3 regions of the Pseudoalteromonas sp. SCQQ13 genome follow, and region 1 is predicted to be linked to each of the others. Evidence: predicted binding sites of a transcription regulator. Region 1 holds the regulator's gene; each other region holds the start of a gene.
The links. The regulator ArgR, encoded in region 1, controls arginine synthesis, uptake and breakdown. The targets are predictions, from matches to a motif close to ANTGAATANNTATTCANT.

Region 1 (10,582 bases):
AACGCACCGGGGACTGCAAACAATACAACTTTTTTATCTGCAAATAATTCACTGTTAGTCAGTGTTTGCATACCATCGTCGGTTAACTGACTTAGCGTAACCGAGGGAATAGTTTGACCTTGTACAATCATTATAAATCCTTCATTTTATAAAATAAAACCAGCATACAGCTTAGCACATAGAATTTAGAGCATGATATAAGATGAGCGCTAAAGCTAATTTATTACAACCCCAGGCCCCCTTTAATCGAATGAATTTGTTGTTGTAGCTGATGTCGTATATCATCCACCAACGAGCTCGACTCACTTACTTGCCCCTTCATTTCAGCCATTGACTGACTAAAGTTATCTAATAAATTGCTTTGCTGCTTAGCAAGCTTCATCGCCTCAAACGCTACTTTATTAGCATTTTTTGCATTACTTGCCACCGCTTCCGAATTTAACTTAAGTTCTTGGGCATTTTGCGTTTGCGATTGAGCACCTTGGGTTAATGCTGTTATTTGCGTAGCAACTAGCCGTGAGTTTTCACTCAGTATGGTGAGCTGCCCATTTATCTCGCTCAGCGAGCCTTGCGTTTGCAGTGCCAATTGCCTAACTTCATCAGCCACTACTGCAAAGCCGCGACCATGCTCACCTGCCCTAGCTGATTCTATTGCTGCATTTAGCGCAAGTAAGTTGGTTTGATCTGCAATATTACGTATTACTTCTATAATTTTACTTACGCCTTCAACACCATTAAGTAGCTCTTGTAAGCTTTGTATACTGCGTTCAACCCGTGCCTGTGTATCGGCACTCGCACTTAACATACTTTGCGCAAATCCTAAGCTTTGTTCCATGGCACTAAAGGTACTTTGTGCGTTATCAGCTACTTGTGTATTAATATCATTAACTTGCTCTCCAATCTGCTGAATATCGGTTAGTAAATACTGATTCTGTTCCACTTGCCCATAACTCGTAGTAGTTTGTTGCTCAATCGTCTGTAAGTGTTTACTCATTTGCTGCATAAAAGCATTCACTACTTTTAGCATTTGTGCTCGCTCTTGTGCTTCTATGCGCTGGCGTTCAATTAGCTGATTAAAGTATTGGGCTATTTCCCCAACTTCAGTTTTTGGGTTATTACTGACAATATTTTTAAACTCATTCGTTTCAATTAAAAATGCAAACCCGTCGCGCAACCGTCGAAGAGGATTAAGTACCAGATTACGCTGAACAATATAAACACCGCCAGCAAGTATAACTAGCCCACTAATAGCAACACAAAACACCCAAAATACTTGCTGCTTTAAATTATCTTGTTGTGTTTTTAGTGCTTGCTCTGCATTTATCACTGTTTTAGATAAATTACTAAGCTGCGTGCGCAATTCATCGGCCCCCGTCTGTCGTTGTTGTGCCTGAGTTAATGTACTGGTTAAATCCCGAGGATAGCGATTTGGCCAACTACTTAATTCTGATTTAATATCAGTAGCTAAATCTTCACTTTGCTCGTCAATAAATAAACTATACTCATCTACTTTATCCATCACACCTAAGTTTGGTAGCTGCTCTATTTTTGCTGCTAATACATTTAAATTTTTCACGCTTTGTTGCAAACTCTGCTCTACACTCTGCTGATAATCTAGCACCAGTTGATAACTAAATAATGATAAGTTAATCACTTCACTATAATACTCATTGGCCAATTTATAATAACTAAGCGTGTTGTGACTATTATCCGAAGCTGAGCGCGCATAATTAATTAACGAGGATGCCGAACCAGCCATTTGCCTTAGCGCATTATCAAGTAAAGCCGTTTCGTTACCAGAGAGCTTACCCAAGGCTCTATATTTACCGTTTATATCATTATTTAGAGTAATTAACTGCTCAGTAAGTTGTGATTTAAGAGCTGCTGGTAATAGCGTTAACTGTTTTTGCTCTACTTGCGAGATTAAACTTGAGGCTTGTGTTAAGTATTGGCTATCGCCTTGTGCTAAGTAATTACTTAGATAGCTCGCTAGATCAACCATAATCGTATTTTTAAGCTGTCTATATGCACTGTCTTGCTGCTCTAGTTTTAGTAAAGTTTGACTGGCCCAAAGTAGAGTCATAGCTAATAAAACACTCGCGAGAGTTAACAAAACAGCCAGTAAGCGGGTAAATGTAGAGGCGCGCATAAATAAATCCCTAAAATCATATGCGCGTAGAATATTGACTATTTATGACAGTTTAATGGCAAATACGACTAATCGTATTAAATTCATGAGCTGTCAAAGCAACAACAAGAATGTTAACCCAAATAAAAACAATGAGTTATTTTTTGTGGCTATTCCTAGATTCCTTTAACTTCAGCACCTATAGAGTCGGCTATAAGTTCATTTCAACACAATAAGTAAGTTAATAAGTAAAAAGGGTTATGTTTTTAATAAGGTTGGCGTTTGTGTTAAAAGGGGGGGATTACAATACTAAAATAGTGCTGTGTTATTTAAAATTATTTATAAAAATATAGGCATAAAAAAACCACGTATAAAACGTGGTTTAATCGTATTTATTGTAAAATTAAAGACCTGCGCGCTCTTTAATTATCGCAATTAAGGGCGATCCTGAATGACCGTTCGATTCAGCCCATGATATATCAGCACCATCTTCTAGCGAGCTTTTAGATAAGTTTTTTACTATATATTCACCGCTGTCTAATGCATTACTTGCCACTGCATGACGCAATAAATTATTGCCGTTACAAAATACTGCATCGTATATATTACGAACTTTCACTCGTGAGCTTTTAAGCTTACTACGTAAACGATTTTTATCATCCGCTGCAATATACTCACAGATAGAAATCGCTAACTGATCATCTGCTTGTGCAGGGGCAGTATATACAAACGAACCGGCTGCAAGCGCAGTAATAACAACTAGCTTTGATAACTTAATCATGGAAAACCCTTTTTATAATACTTTATTCCTATTGGATTAGTTAATATTGTACCAATATGCTCAGTATTTCGCAATAATGTTAAGAGTTTTTATATAAAGTTACAAACTTATGACTATATTGATTTTTTTCATCCGCAGCCATTTGTATTTCATCTTTAACCTGCCAGGTTGCCACTTTTTCGTAATCAGGAAACTGAGTGTCACCTTCAACATCTAAGTCTATAAAGGTTAAATAAAGTCTTTGTGCACTTTCTAAAAATTGTTGATAAATATTTCCACCACCAATGATCATCACCTCTTCCACATCAGCAACTAAATTTAACGCGGCCTCTGGCGTTGTAACAACTTCTATTCCAGTTGCTTGATACTGGCTATTACGGGTAATAATAATATTACGACGCCCAGGTAAAGGCCGTCCAATAGACTCAAATGTTTTGCGCCCCATAATCACAGGTTTACCTGTGGTTACTTTTTTAAAATGCTGTAAGTCTCCAGGTAAATGCCAAGGCATTGTATTATTAAGGCCAATTACACGGTTATTTGCCATTGCAGCAATCATTGAAATTATCACACTAATTATCCAGTATTTATTATTAAACAAAGAAAAAGGAGCATAAGCTCCTTTTATATGTAATTAATTATAATTAACGCTCGTACACAACTTCTACGTCGTAATCATCTTCATTCCACTCATCCCAATCATCATCATCGTCGCTCTTTTTAGCAGCTTTTTGATGATAGGTGTCCCACTTAAACTCAACCTCTTCGTCTGTAGTTTCAACGAATTTCTCTTTTGGCATGCTTTCAAGCAATGTCATTACGTCATGAATTAGTGGTTGAGTATTTGATTTATTAATAGCAGAAATACTGTAAATATTTTCAGTTTCGCCTAGCTCTTGTGCAATTTTTTCACATAAAGCTTTTGCTTCGTCAGCTGGTAATAAATCTATTTTATTAAATACCAACCAGCGCGGTTTTTCTGCTAATTTAGGGCTGTACTGATGTAACTCATTAACAATCGCAAATGCATTATCAACTGGATTTGAGCCATCAACTGGCATTACATCAATAATATGCAGTAATATTCTACAGCGCTCTAGGTGTTTCAAAAATTGAATACCTAAACCAGCACCATCCGATGCGCCTTCAATTAAGCCTGGTATATCAGCGATAACAAATGATTTATTAGCTTCAGGACGTACCACACCTAAATTTGGAATAAGCGTCGTAAATGGGTAATCTGCTACTTTTGGTTTTGCTGCCGATACACTACGGATAAAGGTAGACTTACCTGCATTTGGCAAACCTAATAAGCCTACATCTGCTAGTAACAATAACTCTAGTTTAAGGTTGCGTACTTCGCCTTCTGTCCCTAAGGTTTTTTGACGCGGAGCACGGTTTGTACTTGATTTAAAACGCGCATTTCCTAAGCCATGGAAACCGCCTTTTGCCACCAAAATCTTTTGGCCATGTTGGGTTAAATCCCCTAATCCCTCTTGCGTATCAACGTCCATAATACGTGTACCTACAGGCACCATAATAATTAAATCGTCAGACTTTTTACCAGTACAGTTACGGCTGCGGCCATTAGTACCGCGATCTGCTCTATGGAAGCGTTCAAATTGGTAATCAATTAAGGTATTTAAGTTTTCATCCGCTTGTAGATAAACACTACCACCGTCACCACCGTCACCACCGTCAGGCCCACCTTCTGGGATATATTTTTCACGACGGAAAGACACGATACCGGCGCCACCGTCTCCAGCTTCTACGCGAATTTCTACTTCATCTACAAACTTCATGATTACTCACTTTAGGGATTGGCTTGTTAATAACACTATTATATACCCAAGCCAACTTAATACCAATTGGCATAAATATTTGAACCATTTTACGAATTAGATCGCTCTATAACTTCGTTAAAGAGCCCGCTACTTAAACCCATAGGTATAATTGCAGGCTTGGGTATATATTGTAAAATAATGAAAACAAAAAACCCCGCAAAGGCGGGGTTTTTTAACTATCTTACTGATTACTCAGTTACGATAGTTACGTATTTACGGTTTAAAGGACCTTTTTGTTCAAACTGAACTTTACCATCTGCTTTTGCGAAGATAGTGTGGTCTTTACCGATACCTACGTTTGTACCAGGGTGGAAACGAGTTCCACGCTGACGAACAATGATGCTACCCGCTAGAACTGATTCGCCACCAAAACGCTTAACACCTAGGCGTTTGCTTTCTGAATCGCGACCGTTACGAGTACTACCAGCTGCTTTTTTATGTGCCATTTCTAAGTACCTCTAATTAAGCGCTAATGCCAGTGATTTTAACTTCTGTGAACCATTGACGATGGCCCATTTGCTTACGAGAATGCTTACGGCGTCTAAATTTAACAACCTTAATCTTCTCACCGCGACCATGTGAAACAACCTCAGCTGTTATCTTACCACCGTTTACGAACGGTACACCAATCTCGATTTTCTCACCATCAGCAACTAAAAGTACTGAATCAAATTCTACTGCTGCACCAGTTTCAACGTCTAATTTTTCAAGACGAATCGTTTGACCTTCAGTCACACGATGCTGTTTACCACCACTTTGGAAAACCGCGTACATAATTAACTCCGTCTGTGCGCCCTCAAATCGACGCAACTAAAATATTCTTCGATAGGGCGCGAAGTTTACGCTACGGCGTAATAACTAGCAAGCCTATTTTGTAATTAAAATGAATAAAAAGTAGCTGCATTGAGAGCAATTCAATATTTCCCCTATTTTATATTAAATAGCCCTTTTGCCAAGCGCTTTTTCACGATTAGTGAAAATAATTTGCCTTAGCTAAACACACACTACAACGGATAATAAATAAACATAAATTACAGCACACTTTGTACGCTAATTAATCAGCTATCTCTCGTATTTAAGTGCTAATTAGCGATGTTAACCGTGTTTTTTCAGGGAATCGTCACAAAATATCGAGCTAGTGCTTTTTTTGTTGTACAATCTGCGCCGTTCACACATAAAAATTGGCTCGGAGATCAATGGATATAAAAGCTATCCAGGCGTTAATCGAAAACGATATGAATGACGTCAATCAACTTATACATGCGCAAATGCGCTCAGATGTGGCGTTAGTTAACCAACTTGGCTTGTATATTGTAAACAGTGGCGGCAAGCGCGTGCGCCCAATGTTGGCAATACTAGCGGCCAGAGCATTGGGTTATCAGGGTAAAGATCATATTACACTTGCAACTATTGTTGAGTTTATTCATACCGCAACACTATTACATGATGATGTTGTTGATGAATCTAACTTACGCCGAGGCACGCCTACAGCAAATGCTGAGTTTGGTAATGCTGCCAGCGTATTAGTGGGCGACTTTATTTACACTCGTTCATTTCAGCTTATGGTTGGCCTTGGTAAAATGCAGGTAATGCAAGTGCTTGCAGATGCAACTAACATTATTGCTGAAGGTGAAGTATTACAGTTAATGAACTGTAATGACCCCGACACCACTGAAGCGAGTTATATGCAGGTTATTTATTCTAAAACCGCTAAGCTATTTGAAGCCGCGACAGGCCTTGCGGCCATTATTACTGAGCAAAACCAAGCCACGCTTGATGCGCTTAACCTATACGGCATGCATTTAGGTACTGCGTTTCAGCTCGTTGATGACGTACTTGATTACAACGCAGATGCAGATCAATTAGGTAAAAATATTGGTGATGATTTAGCCGAAGGGAAACCAACTCTGCCGCTTATTTATGCAATGCAACATGGTAATGAGCAGCAAACACAGCTGATCCGTGACGCTATAGAGCACAGTAATGGCATGGATCATCTTGAAGAAATTTTAGCGGCACTTAAACAAACCAATGCGCTTGAATTTACGATGCAAAAGGCCGAACTTGAAGCCGACAAAGCCATTGCTTGCTTAGACTTTTTAGCTGAGTCTGAATATAAACAAGCACTTGTGAGCCTTGCCCGTATTGCAGTTGATCGCGATCACTAACTTTACTGCCTTTATGTGTAGCTAACCTGGGTGCAGGTTAGCTAAATTCCGAGCAATAAAAAAGCCTGCAAACGCAGGCTTTTTTGTCACTTGATTTTGGCTATTACGCCATGAAATCAACACCTTCTTTGATGTCTTTTTTCAGTGTTTCAAGCATGTCATTTTTTGCTTTTGTTTCAAATGCGCTTAGTTCGCCGTAAGAAAGAATTTCTTCTACGCCGTTTTTACCTAAACGTACTGGGTGTGCAAAGTACTCCGCATCGCCATTTTCAACAGCAACGTACGCGTAATCTACAACGTCTTCACCTTGTAGGCCTTTAACTAAAGACATACAAAAACGAGCTGCTGCTGCACCCATTGATAAAGTAGCTGAACCGCCACCCGCTTTAGCATTTACAACTTCAGTACCCGCATTTTGGATACGTGGAGTAAGTGCTGCAACTTCTTCATCTGTAAAGCTCACGCCTTCAACTTGAGAAAGTAGAGGTAAAATAGTAGTACCTGAGTGGCCACCGATTACAGGAACTTTAACAGTTGCTACGTCTACGCCTTTAAGTTCAGCAACAAATGCTTCTGAACGAATAACGTCAAGCGTAGTAATACCAAATACGCGTTTAGCGTCGTAAGTACCTGCTTTTTTAAATACTTCAGCAACAATTGGTACAGTGCCGTTTACTGGGTTAGTAATAATACCTACTAATGCTTTAGGACAACTTGCAACTATGCCTTCTGCTAACGTTTTGATGATGCCAGCATTTACATTAAATAAATCTGCACGATCCATACCTGGCTTACGTGGCATGCCAGCAGGAATAAGTACGATATCAGCATCTTTAAGCGCTTCATTTAACGCATCAGCGCCAAAGCCAGCTACTTTAACCGCTGTAGGGATATGAGATAGATCAACCGCAACACCTGGAACTACTGGTGCAACATCATATAGTGATAATTCAGAACCAGCTGGTAAGCCTGTTTTTAATAATAAAGACAACGCTTGACCGATACCGCCTGCAGCACCTAATACAGCAACTTTCATTGGAATTCTCCGTGATTTGAGGTAGGAAATATTTATGGCTCTAAGATAAAGAAATTAGCGACTAAAAACAAATTTATCCTGCCTATTTTCGTAATATTTTAGACCATAGTTGTAAAAACATTTGGCCTGAATACAGTAAACTGGCAAGTTAAATAAACAACTGCTGCATAATTATTCGTTTTTGTGTAGAATTTGCGGCATGGATAATAAAAAGCAAATAAAAACTATGCAACCACAAGACAAACAGGAAGCGTTAGTAAAAGCATTTAAAGCGCTTTTAAAAGAAGAAAACTTTGGTTCTCAAGGCGATATAGTAGATTCGTTAAAAGAGCAAGGTTTTGACAATATAAGCCAAAGTAAAGTGTCGCGCATGCTTAGTAAGTTTGGCGCGGTACGAACGCGCAATGCCAAACAAGAAATGGTGTATTGCTTGCCAGCAGAAATGGGCGTACCCACAGCAAAAAGCCCGCTGCGCCAGCTTGTTATTGATATAATGCATAACGAAATGATGATTATTATCCGTACCAGTCCAGGCGCGGCTCAGCTTATTGCGCGTTTACTTGACTCATTAGGTAAAGCCGATGGCGTGTTAGGTACTATAGCTGGCGACGACACTATTTTTATTGCCCCAGCTAAAATATCTGAAATAGACTTAACCCTAGAGCGGGTACGTATTTTATTTGATACGGTTTAGTATTTAAAACATGCGTTATAACTGCTTTAAAAACCCAACTGACGGTGCAAAAAACGCAGACCCCATATCGGCTTGAGTAAAATCAAGCCAATGATCATAGCACTCCCCCTCACCTAAACGACTTTTTAATACCTGTTCAAATGCGGTTCCACTGGCCGAGCAAGTAATTGACAGCATTCCTTGCTCGTAAACATCGCCATAAGGCATGCCTTGATTAAGTAATATTGGCTGGCCTTGCTCATCTTTTAATTCACTGCGTTGTGCATGGCTGGTTTCAAGCGCTGGGGCTATAAGAGTGTTGTCTAAGCGAGTGCGACCTATTATTTGCTCTTGCTCATCTAGCGATAGATGCTGCCATACGCTTAGATCGTGCTTATAACGTTGCACATGAATATAACTGCCTTGATCCTCAAAGCTACCTGGTTTATTTATTAACGCCGTTGCCCACTTTTGTCGGCCATGCGGCATTTTGCCACCATAAATAAAACCATTGAAATCGCGACCATCTAAAAATCTAAAATTACGAATTTGTTCCACCAGCTCTACGTCTGGTGCAAATAACTTTAAAATTTGCAGTGCAAATAAATGATTGACGTCTTCGCGGTCTGAACGTATTTGCACAAACAAATCACACGGCTGCACGCTCATTGCGTGTTCATTATGATTTATATTAGGAAAGCTTTGTAGTTCACTGGGGATATACTCTGGCAAAATATGCGGCCAATACTGTGCACCAATAGCCACCATACAAGAAAGCATAGATTCAGAAAACTGATCGCTAAACTCTTCCTCAATAGCGCTTACTTGCTTGAGCTTTGTACGTAATGACTCATCTTGGCCATCAAACACATTAAAAAATAAATGCAAACCGTGTAAGTTTGCTTCAGCACAAATCCCTGATTGCGCTTGTGCCATTGTTATTCCTTAGCTTATAAATAGATAAACACAGCGAATAACAAATTAATTTATGATTCGAAAAAATTCACCGTGTGGGGTTTTATTTTTATTATAACCTGCTCATTTTGAACAAATGACTGGCCATATTGCGCTGCAACTTCTATTTCTTGTTGTGCAATAACTACAGTGTAAACATAAGCCGAACCAATAAAACGACTGCTTAATATGGTGGCGCGTTCACTATGGCTATCTTTTTTATTGTCGCTCCTTAGCTCTATTTGATGAGGACGCACATATATTTTTCCTATATTAGCCTGATGCTGGTGCGCAATAACCGACTCAACTAGGCCAAAAGCGGTTTTATATTCAGTTGCTGTTAACACTTCTGCGCTTAAGTATATGCCCTGACCCAGAAACTCTGCAACCTCCTTTGAGCTTGGTTTAGCAAAAAGCTGTTCTGGGGTGCCCTGCTGAGCTATTTTACCCTGGTGCATAATAGCCAGCGTGTCTGCAAATGCAAAAGCCTCTTCCTTTGAGTGGGTAACAAATACTGCCGACACTTGTTGAGTTTTAATTATGCGGCGAATATCGGCAATTAATTCAAAGCGTACTTGAGTGTCTATATTCGAAAACGGCTCATCAAGTAATAGTAAACTTGGTTTGTAAGCAAGTGCACGCGCAATCGCCACGCGCTGTTGTTGCCCACCCGATAACTGATGCGGATACCTGTCGGCGCAGCCAACTAAATGCACCAGCTTAAGCATTTCATCAACGCGCTGTTGCTTTTGCTCTTTACTCATTTTACTTAAGCCAAAAGCAATATTATGTGCCACGGTTAAATGCGGGAATAACGCATAATCTTGAAACATCATGCCAATATTACGATGCTCTGGCGAGATAAATGTATTGGCGTTACTCACCAGCTTGCCATCGATAAACACGCTTCCTTGTTGCGTTTCTATTAGCCCTGCAATTGCTTTTAAGGTGGTGGTTTTACCACAACCACTGGCACCTAACAAACACACTATTTCGTT
Region 2 (10,582 bases), on a different contig from region 1:
GCCCATAGAAATACCATCGGATACGGTAATGGTATTATATATAACGCTTTTCGCACCGGCGCTATCTACGCCTTTACCTACTTCTTCGGCAAGTGTATTAATGTGCATATTGCACGGCGTTACCATAGACCATGTAGAGGCAATACCAACTTGAGACTTTTTAAAATCGTCATCATTAAAACCTACCGCTCGTAACATAGAACGACTAGGAGCCTGAGCGCTACCATCTACAATTTTTTGTGAATATTTACGTGGTTTTTCAGAAGTCATTTCTTACCTTACCTACTTTTTACAAGGTTTATTAATAGAACAAATTATAAAAACAAGCCCCACCTTGCATAATTAATGCGGTAGGGCTTGCTATAATAGATGGTTTTAACTTTTAAAGCAGTTAAAGTTTACAGACTTGTAATCGCTTTAAGGCAAATAGCTTTTACCCATTAAATAGCTGTCAACCTCACGCGCGCAGCGTCGACCTTCATCTATTGCCCACACAATTAAGCTTTGTCCGCGACGACTATCGCCTGCGGCAAATACGCCAGGCTTGCTTGTAGCAAACTTATCGTACTGTGCTGCAATATTAGAGCGAGCATCCTGCTCTAAACCAAATTGTGCAACAAGGCCACCTTCTGGCCCCATAAAGCCCATAGCAATCAGTACTATATCGGCAGGAATTATCTTTTCACTGCCCGCTACTTCTTGTGGCACCATTTGCCCTTTATCGTTAAGTTGCCAAGTAATATCTACAGTGTGCACAGCTTTAACATTACCTTGCCCGTCACTTTCAATTTTTTTAGTCATCACTAAATATTGACGTGGATCTTGGCCTTGTACTGCAATAGCTTCTTTTTGGCCGTAATCAACCAACAAACGTTTCGGCCATTGTGGCCAAGGATTGCTGCTCTCGTCGCGTTGCTCGGGTGGACGAGGCATAATTTCTAGCTGAATAGCACTTTTACACTGATGGCGAAGCGCAGTACCAATACAATCGGTGCCGGTATCACCGCCACCTATAACCACTACATTTTTGCCTTTCGCATTAATGAACGCTCCGTCTTGATGTTCGCTATCGAGCAAGCTTTTGGTATTGGCTGTTAAAAAGTCCATCGCAAAATGCACACCGTTAAGTTCGCGCCCTGCAACGGGTAAGTCGCGCGGTACTGTGGCACCAATACATAACACGACTGAGTCAAAGTCAGTTTCTAACTGTGCCACACTAATGTCTTTGCCTACTTCAGTATTAGTAACAAAAACAATGCCTTCTTGGGCTAAAATATCAACCCGACGTTGCACTAATTCTTTTTGTAGCTTCATGTTTGGAATACCATACATTAGCAAGCCACCAATGCGGTCGGCGCGCTCATATACAGTAACCATATGGCCAGCTTTATTTAACTGTGCTGCAGCGGCAAGGCCCGCTGGGCCCGAACCAATTACGGCTACATTTTTACCAGTGCGAGATGCAGGTGGCTCAGCAACCACCCAACCTTGCTTAAAGGCATGATCAATAATTTCTTTTTCATGTAACTTAATAGCCACCGGATCGGCGTTAATACCCAGTACACATGCACCCTCACAAGGGGCTGGGCATACACGCCCAGTAAACTCAGGAAAGTTATTGGTTTTATGCAATAGCTCTACTGCATCTTGCCAGCGGCCGCGATAAATTAAGTCATTCCACTCCGGTATTACATTATTTACCGGACACCCAGCTACTGCCGGTGCAAATTCTGATTTTGCCGACTGACAAAACGGCACGCCACAATCCATACAACGCGAAGCTTGCTGCTCTACATCTGCTTGTGGTATTTCTTCATATACTTCCAGCCAGTCAATTAAACGTTCACCTGCGTTACGCTCAGTTGGCAAGGCACGACCTACGTTGATAAACCCTGTTGGATTTCCCATAATATATTCTCCTTGGCAGCTTAAGCTTTAGCGCTAGCTATGTTGTTTAAATGAATGTCGAATGCTTCTACGGCAATGTCATACTCTGAGGTGAATTTTCCGCTACTGCGTACATCATTCATATAACCTTGCATGCGTTTGTAATCAACCGGCATTACTTTAACAAAGCGCTTAACATTGCTGTTCCAATCTTTTAATAAATCACTGGCAACATCTGAACCTGTAGCATCAAAATGTTGGCTAATTAAGACTTTTAATTCGTGGCTTTCAGCGTCGGTATCTACACTTTCAAGTGCGACCATTTCCATGTTGCATTTAGCCGAAAAGTCATTATTTACATCAAGTACGTAAGCAACACCGCCCGACATACCTGCAGCAAAGTTTCGACCAGTTGCGCCCAAAATAACCACTTTACCGCCGGTCATGTATTCACAACCGTGATCCCCCACACCTTCAACAACGGCTGTTGCGCCCGAGTTACGTACACAAAAACGCTCCCCCGCTATACCGCGTATAAAGGCGCTACCAGAAGTTGCTCCAAAAAAGGCCACATTACCAATGAGGATATTTTCACTAGCAGCAAACTTAGCTTGTTTACTAGGGTACACCACTAAATTTGCGCCAGAGAGTCCTTTACCAAAGTAGTCGTTGGCATCGCCTTCAAGTTCAAAACGTAAACCCCTGGTTGAAAAACAACCAAAGCTTTGCCCCGCTGAGCCGTTAAACTTAACCTTAATAGTATCTTGCGGTAAGCCATCTGCATGGTACTTTTTAGAGATTTCGTTAGAGATCATCGCCCCTATGGTTCTGTCGGTGTTAATCACATCGTATTCAAGCGCCACACTTTGCCCAGAATCTAGTGCCGCTTGAGCATCTTTGATCATTTTGCGATCGATAATGTCGTCGATTAAATGCTTTTGCTTTATTGATTGATACAGAGTTTCGTTTTCAGCGCATTCTGCTTTGTGTAATAGTGGAGTTAAGTCAACGCCTTGGTATTTCCAATGGTCAACATCTTTGCGCTGCGTAAGGCACTGAGTTTGGCCTACCATTTCTTCAATACTTCTAAAGCCAAGCTCAGCCATAATTTCGCGTAAACCTTCTGCCATCATGGTAAAAAAGTTAACTAAAATATCGGCACGACCAGTAAACTTGTCGCGCAGGCCTTTATCTTGTGTGGCAATACCAACTGGGCAGGTATTTAAATGACACTTACGCATCATAATACATCCCTCAACCACCAATGCTGTGGTAGCCATGCCGTACTCTTCTGCACCAAGCAGCGTTGCAATAGCTAAGTCGCGTGGCGTTTTAAGTTGCCCATCGGTTTGTACCGTAATACGGCTACGCAGTTTATTACGCACCAAAGTTTGATGCGTTTCAGCCAAACCCAGTTCCCACGGTAAGCCCGTATGTTTAATTGAGCTCAGTGGTGACGCACCGGTGCCGCCATCGTGGCCCGCAATCAGTACCACATCGGCATAGGCTTTTGCCACACCCGATGCAACCGTACCTACACCCGCTTCTGATACTAATTTAACGTTAATGCGCGCGTCGCGGTTGGCGTTTTTAAGATCGAAAATAAGTTGCGATAAATCTTCAATAGAATAAATATCATGGTGTGGCGGCGGCGAAATTAAGCCCACCCCTGGCGTAGAGCCACGAGTTTTACCTATCCATGCATCTACTTTATCGCCGGGTAATTGCCCACCTTCGCCCGGTTTAGCGCCCTGCGCCATTTTTATTTGTAGCTCATCGGCATTCGCTAAATAATGGCTAGTAACACCAAAACGACCCGAAGCCACTTGTTTAATTCGCGAATTCATTGAATCGCCATTTTCAAGCGCAGTATAACGAATTGGGTCTTCGCCGCCCTCACCGCTGTTACTTTTACCGCCAATGCGGTTCATAGCTATAGCTAAAGTAGTGTGTGCTTCCCACGAAATTGAGCCAAACGACATAGCACCCGAGGCAAAGCGTTTAAAAATGTTGGCAACCGGTTCCACTTCGCTCAAGGCAATAGCAGGACGATCGCTATTCAATTGTAATAAACCCCGTAAGGTAAAGGCTTCTTTACTTTGATCGTCCACCGTTTTTGCATACTGCTTAAACTGCTCAACATTATTACTGGCTGTTGAATGCTGCAGTAAGCGAATTACCGTGGGATTAAATAAGTGCCGTTCACCATCATGACGCCACGAGTATTCTCCGCCCGTAGGCAGTAGTTTATCTATAGCAATGCGGTTGGCCTCAGGGAAACCCTCACGGTGGCGTAATAGCGCCTCTTGGGCAATTTGATCTAGGCTTAAGCCTTCAATACGGCTAACCGTACCGGTAAAGTACTGATCAATAACCTCAGAGTTAATGCCCAAGGCTTCAAAAACTTGCGCACCTAAATACGACTGTAGCGTTGAAATACCCATTTTAGAGAAGGTTTTCAACAAGCCGCTGCCGACCGCTTTGGTGTATTTTTGGGTAATTTGTTCATTTGTTAAGTTAGTATCAAGTACGCCTTCATCACGTAAACCATACATGCTCTCTAGGGCTAAATACGGGTTAACTGCCGCAGCGCCATAACCAATAACAGTAGCAAAATGATGCGTTTCGCGTATATCACCCGACTCCAAAATTATATCGGCAGATGAGCGTAGTTTTTCACGAATTAAATAGTGATGCACCGCTGCTGTTGCCAATACCGAAGGTATAGCAACATGGTCGCTGTCTACGCCACGGTCACTTAAAATGAGTATTTCATAATCATCTTCAACGGCATTTTTGGCATATAAACAAATACGATCCAGTGCTCTTTTTAGTGCACCTGGCCCACCGCTGGCTTTAAAAGTAATGTCGATCGTTTTAGCTTGAAGATGATTGTTATCTATATACTGTAGTTTGCGTAATTGCTCATTGGTCAATACAGGCTGTTCTATTTCAACCTTATGGCAATGCCCAGGTGTTTCATCGAGCAAGTTAAGTGAGCGGCCAATATAACCGCGCAACGACATAACCAACTCTTCACGAATAGGGTCGATGGGTGGGTTGGTTACTTGCGCAAATAACTGCTTAAAATAATGTGATAATTGTTGCGGGCGATGCGACAGCACTGCAAGCGGCGTGTCGGTACCCATAGCGCCTAGTGGCTCTTTAGCCGTACCAACCATACCCGCCAGTACTAGGTTAAGATCTTCGCTGGTGTAACCAAATGCTTTTTGTATTTTTCGCAGCTCTGCCAATGGCGGCTGGGCAAAAGACGCGCTAGGAACGGGTAAATTGTCTAATTCAATTTTGTTTTCAGCTAACCAACGAGCATACGGCTGAGCCGAGCTAACGTGTTGTTTTACTTCGTCATCACTAATAATGCGACCTTGCTCTAAGTCAGCAATAAATATTTTACCCGGTTGCAAACGCCCTTTTTCAACAACCGTTGATTGATCAACGCACAATGCACCGGTTTCAGAGCCCATCACTAGCGTGCCATCTTCGGTTAACAAGTAACGCGAAGGGCGCAAACCATTACGGTCAAGTGTTGCACCAATAACGTTGCCATCGGTAAACGATAACGATGCTGGGCCATCCCAAGGCTCCATAATACACGCATAGTATTCATAAAATGCGCGCTTGGTGGCATCCATATTGGTTTGTGTTTGCCATGCTTCTGGCACCATCATCATCATTACTTGCGCCAAAGACCGCCCGCTGAGCACTAATAGCTCAATAGCCATATCAAGATTAGCCGAATCTGAGTTATCGTTATTACACACCGGATTTAACATATTCAATTCAGCATCGCTAAAATTAACCGAGCTAAACAATGCCTCACGAGCATTCATCCAGTTAATATTACCGCGTACCGTATTAATTTCACCATTGTGGGCTATATAACGAAACGGCTGCGCGCGGCGCCAAGCAGGAAAAGTGTTGGTTGAAAAACGAGAATGAAACATCGCCATTCCCGAAATAGTACGCTCGTCTTGCAGATCAAGGTAATACTGGCGCACTTGCTCGGTAGTAAACTGGCCTTTATAAACAATTTTGGTAGATGACATTGAGGTTACATAAAATTCGTCACGTTCGGTGAAATCTAAACCATTAATTTTATGCGATGTGTATTTACGCAGCACAAACAGCTTACGTTCAAATTCTTGTGCGCTTAGCGCTTGCGGCTTAGCAATAAACACTTGCTCAATATTTGGCTCGCTTTCAAATGAAGCCGCGCCTAACATAGAGTTATCGCCCGGAACATCCCGATACCCTATTAAGGTTAAACCCAGTTCGGCAATATTTTGATTTAGTATTTTTTTACACGCGTCGCTAAGTGCTTTATCGCGCGGGAAAAAAATCATCCCCACACCATAGTTTAAGGCGCTTGGCAGCGTCCACCCTAGCTTTGCGGTTTCTTGACGGAAAAACTCATGAGGAATTTGAATAAGAATACCAGCACCATCACCACTTTTAACGTCAAACCCTGTTCCACCACGATGTTCCATGCAGCTGAGCATGGTGAGTGCATTTTCGATAATATCGTGTGACTTTTTACCCTTAAGGTTAGCGACAAAGCCAATGCCGCAACTGTCATGTTCAAATTCAGCGCGATAAAGACCTTGGGATTTTTTGCTCATATCATTCATTACTTATTCCTATTTCATCAGCCTATTGCTATCAGCTAAATTGTGCTTACTAATTAAGTCATATATTTTTATATACTCGAGGTATGCGCTTATCTCATTCAAAAAATCGTTAAAATGCCTAAAACAGCCACTGTAAAATCTTTTTGAATTTGTATAGTGCAGTATTTATTAGTGAAAACTTTAATCAAAGGGGGATAAAAACTAGCCGTAAAATAACGCTGAGTCAACCAAGAAATGAATATACATTCAGATTATATGAATATATATAGTCAAAAATAGTTATTAACAGCCCATTTACACTGCATTTAATAACTATGCCTTATGTTTTAAAAAAGCGCATAGTTGATTTGGATGGGTTTGGTCTTTTTAGTTATAAAAGTGCACCACTAAGGCCTGAGGGGCGAAACTAAGGGAGGATTGGTGCATCTTTAAAAAGTAAATAAGCAATAACATTTTTATAATAATTAAAGCGCAGCTGCAATTAATTACTACAAAACAATATTCACGCTAATGGCAGCGCAAAAAAATAAGCTTACCCTAAAACAGTAAGTCGCAGTTATGCAAAGGCCAAACAGTGAGTTTGGCTAGGTCTCACCTAAAAACTTAAGCTTAGAATATGTGGTTTCAATCTGCAAAACTCACTTTACCCATAGTAACGCCTGCAATTCCTTGAGCTTTATTATCAAGGTGTAGCTGCTCACCGGCTAAGCATTCGTTAGCTAAAATAGCAAAAAGTACCGCTTCTTTCGCGTCGGGATCAACCCCTAATGCGTGAGTATTTTTAAAACCTTTTATGGCCGGACAAAGCGTTACTAAATGTTGCATTAAGAGTAAATTGTGAATGCCGCCGCCACTGGCATACACCACACTATTGGGCGCCATTTTTACACACGTATTTAGCGCATTGGCAATAACCTCTGCGGTAAAGCGGTTTAAGGTGGCCATTACGTCTTGATGACTTAACTTTTGGGTATTTGAAGCCTGTTGCGCAGCCTCTAAATAAGCCAGATTAAACACTTCAGGGCCAGTAGTTTTTGGCATTTTTAGGGTTAAAAAATGATTGTCGCAAAGCGCTGTTAGTAACGCAGTATTAATAACGCCCGCTTTCGCTATCGCAGCGTTTTCATCGTAATGCATGTTATTAAAATAACGCTGCACATAGGCATCCATAATGGTATTACATGGGCCAATGTCAGAGCTAAATACTGCGTTGCTATCGCCATTTTGGGGTAAAAAAGTGAGGTTAGCTATACCGCCCATATTGAGCAAAATACGGTTTTCGTCAGAGCTTGAAAAAAACAAATAATCACCATACACGGCAAGTGGTGCGCCCTCGCCGCCTGCTGCTATATGCTTTTGCCTAAAATCGCCAATGGTAGTAATACCTGTAGTAACGGCTATTTGGTCGCTGTCGCCAATTTGTAAAGTGCCATTGTTAAAATCGTTATACTGATGCTGGCTTTTAGGACAGTGGTAAATAGTTTGTCCGTGGCTGGCTATTACATCTATATTGGCTGGGTTTACCTGCCAGCTGTTTAAACACTGATTAACCATGTCGCCATGTAATTTACCAACCCAAGGGTGCAGTAACGTAAGGTATTCTAAGTTGCATTCACGCTTGGCAAATACCTGCTTTATTTTTGTTTTGTAATCATCGCTATAATCAACCGTAGTAAACTTTAAAACCTCAATTTGGGTATGCACACCCGCGGCAGTTATTTTACATAAGGCAACATCAAGTCCATCTAACGAGGTACCACTCATTAGGCCTATAATTAATCGGCTTGGCTTTAACGCACTGTTATAAAGCTTACTAATGTGTGGGTGCATAATAATTTCGCATCTATTGTTGTTAAGTTAATAGCATTCATTTTAGAGTAGTTTAAATAAAAGTTATAGCGCTATAGAAATCAGTTAATCCACTTATAAACTCACCTTAGAGTAAATACTCACACCTTGGGGTTGATTTTTTAACCGTGTGCCCAAAACTCCTGTATTAAGATATACATACTTAACCTGAGCTCTGGTTAAGAGATTTACTAACGTATTGAATCATCGTTATATTTGATTTTATTTTCTCTAGCCAGAGGTTTTCAGTGAAAACAAGGCGAATTTACGCGTCAATAGCTGGCCTATTGCAAGTAAATTCAACGCAGTTAGCGCTGAAAATAGCTGCTTGAGATAAGTTTATTATCCGGAGCTCAGGTTTCTTACTACTTATCTGCGCATTATTGTTTAGTTTCAACTTTGCTTTAAACACAAACTAAAACATTCAGATCAAAGTAGTTCACTCATCTATTGGAGATTTTATATGTCAGTAACCAGTCGACAACTCACGTTAGCATCACGCCCACACGGTGCTCCTACCGATGAAAACTTTGCATTAAAAACACTAGAGCTGCCGCCATTAAAAAATGGTGAAGTATTACTGCGTACCATTTACTTATCCCTTGACCCTTACATGCGTGGCCGCATGAGCGACGCTAAATCGTATGCCGACCCAGTAAATGTTGGCGACGTGATGGTTGGGGCAACTGTATGCCAAGTTCAAGAGTCTAAAAACGACTCCTTTAGCGAAGGCGAATGGGTATTGGCTTACACTGGTTGGCAAGACTACGCTATTAGCAACGGCGAAGGGTTAATGCAATTAGGCAAAGAGCCTGCTAATCCTTCGTATGCACTAGGTATTATGGGAATGCCGGGCTTTACCGCTTATATGGGATTACTTGATATTGGTGCACCTAAAGCAGGTGAAACCGTGGTCGTTGCTGCAGCAACAGGCCCTGTGGGCGCTACCGTTGGCCAAATTGCAAAAATTAAAGGCTGTAGAGTCGTCGGCGTTGCCGGTGGCAGTGAAAAATGTAAGCACGCAGTAGAAGTATTAGGTTTTGATGCCTGTATTGATCACAAAGCAGATAATTTTGCACAGCAACTTGAACAAGCCTGTGATAACGGTATTGATGTTTATTATGAAAATGTGGGCGGAAAGGTATTCGACGCCGTATTGCCACTTCTCAATACATCAGCACGCGTACCTGTGTGTGGTTTAGTGTCGCAGTATAACACAACTAGCTTACCAGAAGGCCCTGATCGTTTGGGTATGCTAATGGGGCAAATACTCTCTAAGCGTATTAAAATGCAAGGCTTTATTATTTTTGACGATTATGGCCATCGTTATGATGAGTTTGCAACCGCTATGCAGCAATGGCTACAAGATGGAAAAATTCAATACCGCGAACATATGGTAGAAGGCATCGAAAATACCATTACTGCCTTTAACGATATGATCAGCGGAAAAAACTTCGGTAAAACCGTAGTTAAAATTAACAGCCCACTTTAAATTTAATGCGTTGCTGTCTATATAAAGTAGCAACGCAACAAGGATTACTATGATCAAGCTACATCATTTAAATAAATCACGCTCAAAACGTATTATCTGGTTACTAGAAGAATTAGCCGTAGATTATGAAATAGTTGCTTACCAACGTAATAAAGACTCTTTTTTAGCCCCAGATGAACTTAAACATATTCATCAGCTTGGTAAGTCGCCGGTGATAGAAGATGATGGGATTATTGTTGCCGAGTCGGGCGCAATTACCGATTACCTCATTACTAAATACGGTAACGGAAAGTTTGCACCTAAAGCAGGCACTAGCGATTATGTTGATTATCAGCAATGGCTACACTTTGCCGAAAGCTCAGCTATTTTACCGCTGCTGCTTAAAATGTTTGTATTAAAAGATGGCGCTAAAACCCAGTTTTTAGAAGGTTACGCCGACGCCGAAACAGCTAAAGTAATAAGCTACTTTAACGATCGCCTAGCAGGCAAACGTTACTTAGTAGGCGACACCCTAACCGGCGCCGATTTTATGATGTCGTTTATTGTCGAAATTGTTAAAAACTCAGGTCAACTAGCGCACTTTAAAAACCTAGTTAAGTACGATGAGCAATTACAAAGCCATGAAAAATTTCATACCGCACAAGAGCTTGAAGCTAAATACGATTAATAATCGGCTGGTATTAGTTTTATAGTTATACCAATTACA
Region 3 (10,582 bases), on a different contig from region 1:
ACCGCTTGTGGATCTGCTTTTACTTCTTCAAGCAATTGGTACAATGCTGCAACTAACTCTTGGTGCTCGTCACTTGATAACACATTAACTTGCTCAAGTGCACCAGCCCATGCAACAGAGCCTATTATATCTTGCTCTGCTAATTGATAATCGAAAGGAAGAGAGTCGTTAAATTGCTTAAACGCCTCGTCTGGACCCGTAGAAAAACGCCCGCCCCATAATGCCATGAAATCTCTCCAAACCCGATATTGCCCCTTTTAACAAGGGGCGTAAAAATTACTTTTTAGCTAATGCTTTTATTCTGCTTGAAAGCGAGAATAAACGAATAAAGCCCTCTGCGTGTGATTGGTCGTACACATCATCTTCACCAAAGGTAGCAAACGCTTCGCTGTATAAACTGTGTGGCGACTGCTTTTGCACTGCTGTAACTTGGCCTTTATATAGCTTAAGCACAACTTCACCTGTTGCATCTTTAGAAAGTGCTTCAGCACCAGCTAAAATAGAGTCTTTAAGTGGTGTAAACCAACGACCGTCATACACTAAATGTGCAAATTCGCCGCCTAGTACTTCTTTCCACTTACGGCTTGCTTTATCAAGCACCAGTTCGTCAATGGCTTGCAGTGCCGCCATCATTACGGTGCCACCTGGGGTTTCGTAACAACCGCGCGATTTCATACCCACTAATCGGTTTTCTACAATATCAACACGACCAACACCATGAGGCGATGCAATATCGTTTAATTTAACTAAACAATCATAAGGTTTAAGCTGCTCACCATTTACTGCAACAACTTCACCTTCAACTACATTTAGTGTTACTAGTTCAGCTTTATCTGGCGCTTGCTCTGGAGAGTTTGTCCAGGTCCACACTTTTTCACTTGGTTGGCACCATGGATCTTCAAGTTCGCCGCCTTCGTGCGAAATATGCCATGCGTTTGCATCACGGCTATAAATTTTTGTAGCCGATGCCGAGCATGGAATATCGCGCTCAGCTAAGTAATCTAGTAATGACTCACGGCTTGATAAATCCCATTCACGCCATGGCGCAATTACTTGTAAATCAGGCGCAAGCGCTGCAAAACACGATTCAAAACGTACTTGGTCGTTACCTTTACCTGTACAACCATGAGAAAGTGCATCGGCACCCACTTTACGCGCAATTTCTACCTGTGCTTTAGCAATAATTGGGCGCGCCATAGACGTACCTAATAAATAAGTACCTTCGTAAATTGAGCCTGTTTTAAGCGTAGGGTAAATGTAATCACTTACCATTTCGTCTTTTAAGTCAACTACATAACACTCAGAAGCACCCGATGCGATAGCTTTAGCTTCTACGCCTTCAAGCTCCTCTGCACCTTGGCCAACATCGGCCACAAAGGCAATAACTTCACAGCCGTAATTCTCTTTTAACCATGGCACAATGGCCGACGTATCAAGTCCACCTGAATAGGCTAAAACGACTTTTTTAAATGAACTCATAGGTGTTCCTTAACAAAATTTGGATTTAATAATGTAACTAGCAGAGCGTTTTGCGCATGCATACGATTCTCGGCTTGTTGTATAATTTTTGACGCTGGACCGTCCATTACCTCAGAGGTAATTTCGAACTCACGGTGTGCCGGTTGGCAATGTAACACTGTTGTTGCACCGGTTTGCTCTAATAATGCTTTATTTAATTGATAAGGCATGTATTTTTCTTTTACTAACTCAAGTGGTGTGGTGTCGCCCATTGATACCCAAGTGTCGGCGTATACTGCGTTTGCACCAACAGCAGCTTCTACTCTGTCGCTCACCATTACTGACGCACCATTCATTGCTGCTATTTGTTCCGCTTTTTTCAGAACTTGTGAATCTGGAGAACATCCTTTAGGCGTAACGGCAACAAAGTCTGTACCTAATGTTGCAGCAAGCAACATTAATGAATGCGTTACGTTGTTGCCCTCACCTAAATAAGCTAACTTTAATTGACTCACATCGCCATGCACTTCTTGTAGTGTTAAAAAATCAGCAAGTGCTTGGCAAGGATGATATAAATCACACAAGCTATTAACTACTGGCACCGATGAATACTGCGCTAATGTGGTTAATGTACTGTGCTGATTTACGCGCGCTACAATACCATCTGCCCAGGTAGAAATATTAAGAGCAAAATCTTTTACTGACTCACGTGCACCCATCGCGCCATTTTGTTGATCTAAATACACGGCATGGCCGCCTAAGCGATTTATACCAATATCAAACGATAAACGTGTACGTAAGCTTTGTTTTTCAAATAAAGTAACCACTGACTTACCAGCCAATACTTGGCTGTATTTTTTAGGGTTTGCTTTAATATCTTGCGCTAGCTTTAATAAGTTAAGTGCGCCTTGTTGGTCTAATTCTAAACCCGTTAAAAAATTCTCAAACATAATAAACCTATGGTGTAATTTTAGTTCCGACATGCTTGCCTTGCAGCAAAGCTGTTAAGTTTTCTGGCTTTTGCCAGCTGGAAATATACACACCGCGTCGTAAGTGTTGGGCAGCGTGAAGACTGGTCTTAACTTTGACCTCCATCCCGCCCACAATTACTCCTTCATTTATTAAAGTATCAATGTGTTTTGTATCTAGTTGATGTAAAGGCTGCTTATTTGCATCAAGCACTGCTTCAACATCGGTCATAAATATTAGTTCTGCGTTTAAGTTGTTGGCAATTGCAGCGGCGGCTTCGTCAGCATTAACGTTGTACCAAAGCCCTTGCAAGTCAAAACCAATTGAGCTGACAATTGGCATACGGCCAATTTTTAGTAAATCGTTAATAATCGAATCATCGTTACTGGTACATTTACCCACTAAACATAATGCTTTTAGTTTTTGCGTGGCAGTAACACCAGCTTCATACAAACTTAAACCAACTGGTTTATGGCCAGCATTAATTGCCGCACTCATTAATTGTTTATTAGCACAACCTGCAAGCGCACCCACTATGTACGGCATTTGCTCTTTAGGGCTAATACGTAAACCTTGATGCTTTGCACTGGCAAAACCAGCGTCTTTAAGCCAAGTATCTACAAGCGCGCCTCCGCCATGCACAATGACAAACTGCGCGTTGTGCTGCTCATTAAGTACTGAAAATAATGCTTTAGCCGCGTTTTCTGTATTAAGTACAGCGCCGCCAAGTTTAATTACCCAGGTTTTTTTACTCATTTAAAACGATCCTTTTAAGCCTGTGGTATGCGCCAATCCCATTGATAAATTAATACACTGCAAAGCTTGTCCTGCAGCGCCTTTTAATAAATTATCAATGGCAGCTATAACAATTAACTGTGTGCCTTGTTGCTGCCAGCCAATATCTACATATGGCTGTTTAGCTACGCCTTTAATTGAGGGGATTTTATCGCCCAGTAAACGAATTAACGGCTCATCGGCAAGTACTTGGTACGCTTGTGTTACTTGCTCAATGGTGACATTAGGCTTTAATTGCACATAAATAGTTTCTAAAATACCACGCGGGAAATTACCTAAATGGGGTGTAAATAAAACATTGTGACCAAGGTGTTGCTCTATTTCAGGGCCATGACGATGATTAAATAAACCATAGGGGGCAAGCGACACTTCGCAAAAATGGGTACCAATACTAGCTTTACGCCCTGCGCCGGTTACACCCGATACCGCATTAATTATAATTGTTTGCTCTGTTAATAAATCGGCCTGCTGCAAAGGCTTAAGTGCATTAAGCGCAGCCGTAGGATAACAACCCGCTACGGCTACTAATTGCGCCGCGGCAATAGCATCGCTATTCCACTCAGCCAAACCATAAGCAGCTTGATTTAATAACTCTGGATGTTGGTGCTCAAAGCCATAATAAGTAACGTAGTCGTCATTGCTCGCAAGGCGATACCCGCCAGATAAATCAAATACCTTTTTACCCATGGCTAAAAAACGCGGCGCTAAATCTACGCTTACTTTATGATCGGTACATAAGCACACGTAATCGGCACTGTTTTCTATATCGCTAAAAGCAGATTCACTAAGAGGCAGTAAAGGCTGATCGAGTAGCCCTAAGTGTTCGGGGTATAAATCACTCAGCAGTTTATTTTTATCTAAGCTACCTTGAGATACATAACAGCCAGTTAAAATTAGTTTAGGGTGCTTAGCAACTAAACTTGCTAGTTCTGCGCCGCTATAACCGCTTGCGCCAATAATCACTACATTCATTGTTTACTCGTTATTTAAAATTAGTTACTACTTATCCATGTTGTTCGCTTAAACTAGCTCTGGGGCTAATTAAGACTTTAATTAATTAATGAATGTTGATTATCGTCGTATTATTTTCATGTCGCTACTTTTAAAATATTTATGCTTAAAAAGTGAATTGATATTCATCATAAATACTTTTATATTGTTATGCAATTAAATTGATTACTTATTTTGGATTTTTTATGTCTTTGCCTTCATTTATTTCTATGTACCAACAATTAATTGCAGCGCCTTCTATTAGTGCCATTGAAGATAGCCTGTGTATGAGTAATAAAAATGTTATTGAATTACTGGCACAATGGTGTGAAAGCTTAGGCTTTAGCTGTGAAATAATTGAATTAGAAGGCGGCAAAGGTCGCTATAATTTATTAGCTAAACGCGGTAAAGGCGATGGTGGATTAATGCTCGCAGGCCATACCGATACAGTGCCATTTGACGATAGCCGCTGGAATCATAATCCATTTAAATTAACCGAGCACAACAATAAACTATATGGCTTAGGCAGTATTGATATGAAAGGCTTTTTTGCTTTTGTACTGCAAGCTATTAGTGAACTTGATGAAAAACAGCAAACTCAGCCTATTTTGATCTTAGCCACCGCCGATGAAGAAACAACAATGGCCGGTGCTCAACAAATTTGTAAACATCCAAATTTAAAACCAGATCGCTGTATAATTGGCGAACCCACTGATATGACTCCAGTATTTACACATAAAGGGCATATGAGTACCGCAATTAGAGTAGTCGGACGCTCAGGCCATAGCTCAGATCCCGAACGTGGTGTTAACGCCATCGAAGTAATGCACAAAGTGATTACAAAACTACTGATCTTAAAAGAACAGTTAAAGCATAAATATTCAATAGAACACTTTGAAATACCCTATCCAACCTTAAATTTTGGTAATATTCATGGCGGCGACAACGCGAACAGAATTTGTGGTTGCTGCGAAATGCATATAGATATGCGCCCATTACCGGGCTTAAGCGTGCAAGAGCTGCAAATGTTAGTACTTGATGCAACTCACGAAATAAACCAGCAATACCCTAATGCCGTAAGCGTAATTGATTTACACGAACCAATTCCTGCATTTACTGGTAGCACCGATAGCGCTTTGGTTAAACTAGCCGAAAAAATAGCGGGGCAAAAAGCGGTGGCAGTAAACTACTGTACAGAAGCGCCATTTATTCAACAGCTTGGTTGTGAAACCATAGTAATGGGCCCCGGCTCTATAAACCAAGCGCACCAACCTGATGAATTTTTAGCAATGGAAAAAATTAAGCCTTCACAGCAAATTATCACTAATATAATTAAAGCGAGTTGTTTTAGCTTTTCTTAATTGCGATTATAAAAATAAAAAAGACGCTAAATAGCGTCTTTTTTATTTAAGCTAATATTTTAATTACATATACTTGCTTAAATACTTTTTAAATACCGGATCTGTTTTAGCCAACTCTTTTTGTTCTGCTAAAATTTCTTTTAAAATAACGCCTGATGTAAGTGGGTTAGCAAGTACTACCCTAAATACCACGGTGGGCTGATTATCGTATTGAGTAGGCGTTAAACGCGTACGTGATACAAATGATCGCCCTGATTCACGTTGCCGTTTTTGCATACTTGCAGTAAAGCGATTAAGTGAGGCAAAAATATCAATCCGTGTTTGTGGATCAGCATCTGCAATTGCCTGCTTTATTTGCTTAGGCACATAACGATACGTTAATAAGCACAGCTCTGGCTCTGAGATCAGCTCAAAATCTTCATCTGCTTTAATTAAATTAGCAAAGTAATGGGCTTTTTTAATACTACGATCGATTAGCATTTCGTAGCCTTTACGGCCAATTACACGTAAGCAAGCATGTACTAACATTGCCATACCCGGGCGACTTCCCTCAAGTGTATGGCTACCTAAATCTTTTGAGCCTTTACGTAAAATATACTCTGCATGATGTTCAATTGCATCGGTAGCGGTTGGATCTTTAAACAACACCAGCCCAGCTCCCATAGGAACATACATTTGTTTGTGTGCATCAATGGTAATTGAGTCTGCGCGCTCAACACCTTTGAGTAAATGGCGATGGGTATTAGATAACAAAGTTGCCCCGCCCCATGCAGCGTCAACATGAAAGTGGCAATTAATGTCTTGTGCTAAATCTGCCATCGCTTCAAGGGGATCGATATTACCGGTTTCTGTGGTACCCGCTACTCCAATAATGGCCATTACTTTAATACCTTGCGCTTCAAGCTCTAAGGCTTTTTCGCGCATGGCATTAACATCTACTTTATTGTTTTCGCATGTTTTAATACCCACTAAGTTTTCACGACCAATTCCTAATAAATCAGCCGCTTTACCTAACGAATAATGGCCTCGCTCAGAAATTAAAATAGCTAAGCCTTTATAGCCGTAATGCAGCATACCAGCAATTAAGCCTTGTGCGCCTATTCCCCTAAAATCGCCATCAGGTTTTAATAAGCGATTTCGCGCAATCCACAACGCCGTAATATTGGCTACAGTACCGCCTGAGCAAAATGCACCTAATGATGTTTTTGCACTGTGCATCCATTTAGCATAAAACTCGTGTTGTTGCCCGTACGCTAAATGATGCATCATTCCAAGCACTTGGCGCTCAAGTGGGGTAAAAGCTTTAGAGGTTTCTATTTTTACTAGGTTTTGATTTAGCCCTACCATTAGCTTTGACAGTGGTAGTAAAAAATGAGGTAAAGCAGAAGTCATATGGCCAATAAAGCTAGGCGCTGCGGTGTGCACAGAGTGTGCAACCAGCTGCTCCATTATATCTTGCGCATAAGCAGATACAAACGTTGGATCCTCTGGGATCATCGCCGACTGAAAGTCTTTTTCAATTTCGTGTAATGGTTTTTCAATTGCCGCAATGTTTTCGTTTAAAAAACCTGCTAAATTACTCGATATTTCAAGCTCTATTTTGCTTAAAGTTGAGTCTGGCGCTTCAGGTACAGTAAATATACGCTTAAGGCTTTCTTTAGAGGCGACGGCAAAACGCTTTTGATCCATCTTAATACCTAGTGTGTGGCTAAAACGCCTGCTACTCTATTAAACACACTAAATTAAGGTGCTATTTTAGTAACAGGGTTTTTAATAATTGCGCTAACTTTACTGCAATATTAAGAAAATGTCTCGCTTAAAGCCATAAAAACGCTAAATGACATGACAAATAATACTAATTTTGGCTGTTTTTTATCTTTTTAATTCAAAATCAATTAAGTCATTGGGCATTTGTTTTTTTTGCGTATAATTAATTTAACAATAAAAAGGGAATTATATGCTACAAGGAAAACTAAGAATAAATGGGTTAATAAGCGCTTTTATGCTGTTTTTAATCAGTTTAATTATCTGTGTTTATTATACTTATAGCACCATTCGCAGTGATGTAATTAACACTCTCGATAATCGCCTTATTAATGCAGCCACCAGCGTTAAATATATTTTGGGCGATGACTATCACAGTAAAATAAATAAAACCCAAACTATTAGCTTTGCAACTTACGAAAGTAAAAGTAAGCAGCTTTCTGAGCTTGCACAAGCACTCGATATTGCTTACGTGTATTCTATGGTGTTAATTAATGGCAAGGTTCATTTTAGCGCCTCTAGCTACACCCAAGAGGATCAAAATAGTGGCAAGGTAACCCAGTTTTTAGATTTATACCCAGAGGCAACTAAAGCTAATATTGGTGCCTTTTTATCTACTGAGCCTGTTTTTGAAATATCGAGTGATCAATGGGGCGACTTTAAAACTATTTTTATCCCGCATATTGATAAAAATGGCATTACATATTTAACTGCTGCCGATATAAGCCTTAAAACTATTAATAATAAGTTAGCGCAAAGCGCCTCAACATCGGCTGTTTTAGGCGGCTTTTTTTTAGTTATTATTATATTGTTGCTGATTATGTATAACTACGCGACTAAACGCGCTGCCATGAGAGACTCTGGTAGTGGTTTTGCTAATCATATTGCGCTTGAAAAATATTTTTTAAATACCCCTGTTCACCATATGCAAATGGCCATAATTTGGGTGAACGAAATTGAAAATATAAACCGCTTTTACGGTACTAAAGTGGGTGACAAAGTAATGAAAAAATTACTAATACACTTTAAAAAGCACAGCAATGTAAATTATCGTATTTATCGTGTAGCAACCAATAAACTGGTGTTACTAACCCCCAAAGAAACCCCATACGAAGAGCTAAGTAATTTAATCCAATCATATAATTTTAATACGCCATTTTTAACCAACCCCTTTATTTACATTACGTTATGTGCAGGTATTGCCCGAGGAAACAAGTCGTTACTGCTAAAAAATGCCCATATTGCGGCTTTACAGGCAAAACAAGGTAACCTTAGTGTTGTTAATTACTCTGAGGCTATAAATGACTCAAAGTCGCTGTATTTATATAATTTAGAAATAGCAAAAGAAGTACGTGAAGCGTTTGAGCAAAAGCGCGTTGTGCCCTATTTTCAGGCTGTTATTGATATAGAGTCTAAACAAACACTACACTACGAGTGCACACCACGAATAGTGACTTCACAGGGCGAAATTTTAAAACCCGATGCATTTTCAAATACCGTAATACGCTTGCGTATGGATGGCTTATTAACCCGTACATTATTTTCACAGTGCCTTAGCCGCTTTCGTAAAACACAAATTAGCTGGAGTTTAAATATTACTATTGAAGATATATTAGACCCTAGCATAAATGAATACATTGCTTACGAGTTACAGCGCTATCCGTACCCTGCAAATATCACTTTAGTTTTATTTGAACCACAAGTTATCGCCAATTATTCAAGCGTAAGGGCATTTATAACTATGGTTAAAAGTAAGGGGATCAAGGTGATGATTAACAGTTTTGGCAATGACTTTGCAAATACACTCAATATTTTAAAATTGGAAATTGACGCAATAAAGTTAGATGGCATGCTAATAAAGCAAATAGTTAATGATGAGAACACGGCGCTATTTGTTAATTACACGGCCAATTTTGCAAAGCAGCAAAATATTCAACTAATTGCCTCTATGGTAGAAAACAAAGCTATTGCTACGGCACTCAAAAAAGTAAATGTGACGCTAATGCAGGGTAATTTCATTGCCCACCCAGCGCCACATGTTAATCCATTATTTGAGTAGTAAAGTTAATCAACCCTGAGTTAAATTAATAACTAAGCGGTGGCTTTGTTGGCCACTGGCCCAGTATTTCCGCTCAAATGGGGTGATTGCTTCATCTGCCCCATAAGCAGAAACCTGACAAGCATTACCGGTTAGTTCAAGTGCTCTGGCAAACTCTTTAACGTAAATATCCCAGTTACTGCGAACCTCTAATTTACCGCCTAACTTTACAATAAACGGAAAAATAGCCGCGCCGTGCCAACGCCTACGAATATGTTTAGATTTAGGCCACGGATTGGGGTAAAGCAAATAATGGTGACTAGGTTGCCAGTTTGCAGCCACGGCTAAACGCCAAAAGTCGTTTAAATCTGCTTGCACCAAAATATATTGCCCACTGTCGGTTTGTTTATACTCTACATCGTGCTTATCTAACCGGTGCGACGACTTATCAATACCAATTACCAGCGCATCGGGATGGCGCTTAGCTAAATTAGCGGTACTTTCTCCTACACCACAACACGAATCTAAAATAAGTGGGCCTTTAAACGCCTGTACTTTAGCATTCACCTCATCAAACGCTGTTTGTGTATGCGCTGCTATTGGCTTTTTAAACTCTGCGTTTAAATGCTTGCTAACTATGTCATCCAGCTTTTCGTGAATACCCGCTTGATTAGATACAATACTACGCGAATTTGCATCAGTCATTAGTGTCTTAGCCCCACACCTTTTTTAATTAATGTCAGCGCTAAGGTAAATAACGCGATAATAAATACTAAAATAACACCAAGTGCCAAGCTTAAATCAACATCCGACACGCCTAAAAACCCATACCTAAACGCGTTAACCATATAAATAATAGGATTTACTTGTGATACATTTTGCCAAAACTCTGGCAGTAATGTAATTGAATAAAACACCCCACCTAAATAAGTTAGCGGCGTTAAAATAAAGGTAGGAATAATACTAATATCGTCAAAGCTATTTGCATATATAGCATTTATTAAGCCACCGAGTGCAAATACTGCAGAGGTTAAAATAACGGTAGCCATAATGATAAAAATATTATGAATTTGAATATCAACAAACAATAACGATACGCAGGTAACAATAAAGCCCACCATTATTCCGCGCGTCATACCACCGCCCATATAGCCAAGCACAATAATATAGTTTGGCACTGGGGCTACAAGTAGCTCTTCAATACTTT

Region 2: a site for ArgR is predicted at 6,770-6,787, ahead of gltB (glutamate synthase large subunit). Genes of this name have one in related genera too.
Region 3: a site for ArgR is predicted at 4,346-4,363, ahead of argC (N-acetyl-gamma-glutamyl-phosphate reductase). Genes of this name have one in related genera too.

The regions. Positions count from the first base shown of each region.
Region 1 covers NZ_JADYXG010000002.1:236,584-247,165, forward strand. The annotation lists gene I6F41_RS02800 (peroxiredoxin) at 1-131, opposite strand, end outside; gene I6F41_RS02805 (methyl-accepting chemotaxis protein) at 224-2,149, opposite strand; gene I6F41_RS02810 (DUF3718 domain-containing protein) at 2,532-2,909, opposite strand; gene folA (type 3 dihydrofolate reductase) at 2,989-3,480, opposite strand; gene cgtA (Obg family GTPase CgtA) at 3,554-4,711, opposite strand; gene rpmA (50S ribosomal protein L27) at 4,942-5,199, opposite strand; gene rplU (50S ribosomal protein L21) at 5,216-5,527, opposite strand; gene ispB (octaprenyl diphosphate synthase) at 5,950-6,921, shown strand; gene mdh (malate dehydrogenase) at 7,025-7,957, opposite strand; gene argR (transcriptional regulator ArgR) at 8,184-8,651, shown strand; gene I6F41_RS02850 (Dyp-type peroxidase) at 8,667-9,566, opposite strand; gene I6F41_RS02855 (ABC transporter ATP-binding protein) at 9,617-10,582, opposite strand, start outside.
Region 2 covers NZ_JADYXG010000004.1:30,765-41,346, reverse strand. The annotation lists gene ilvD (dihydroxy-acid dehydratase) at 1-270, opposite strand, end outside; gene I6F41_RS04610 (glutamate synthase subunit beta) at 418-1,908, opposite strand; gene gltB (glutamate synthase large subunit) at 1,929-6,536, opposite strand; gene I6F41_RS04600 (anhydro-N-acetylmuramic acid kinase) at 7,161-8,366, opposite strand; gene I6F41_RS04595 (NADP-dependent oxidoreductase) at 8,848-9,876, shown strand; gene I6F41_RS04590 (glutathione S-transferase family protein) at 9,926-10,543, shown strand.
Region 3 covers NZ_JADYXG010000018.1:38,915-49,496, reverse strand. The annotation lists gene argH (argininosuccinate lyase) at 1-227, opposite strand, end outside; gene I6F41_RS14120 (argininosuccinate synthase) at 277-1,479, opposite strand; gene I6F41_RS14115 (ornithine carbamoyltransferase) at 1,476-2,408, opposite strand; gene argB (acetylglutamate kinase) at 2,416-3,183, opposite strand; gene argC (N-acetyl-gamma-glutamyl-phosphate reductase) at 3,184-4,194, opposite strand; gene argE (acetylornithine deacetylase) at 4,419-5,573, shown strand; gene panP (pyridoxal-dependent aspartate 1-decarboxylase PanP) at 5,637-7,262, opposite strand; gene I6F41_RS14090 (GGDEF domain-containing protein) at 7,531-9,396, shown strand; gene trmB (tRNA (guanine(46)-N(7))-methyltransferase TrmB) at 9,406-10,080, opposite strand; gene I6F41_RS14080 (ABC transporter permease) at 10,080-10,582, opposite strand, start outside.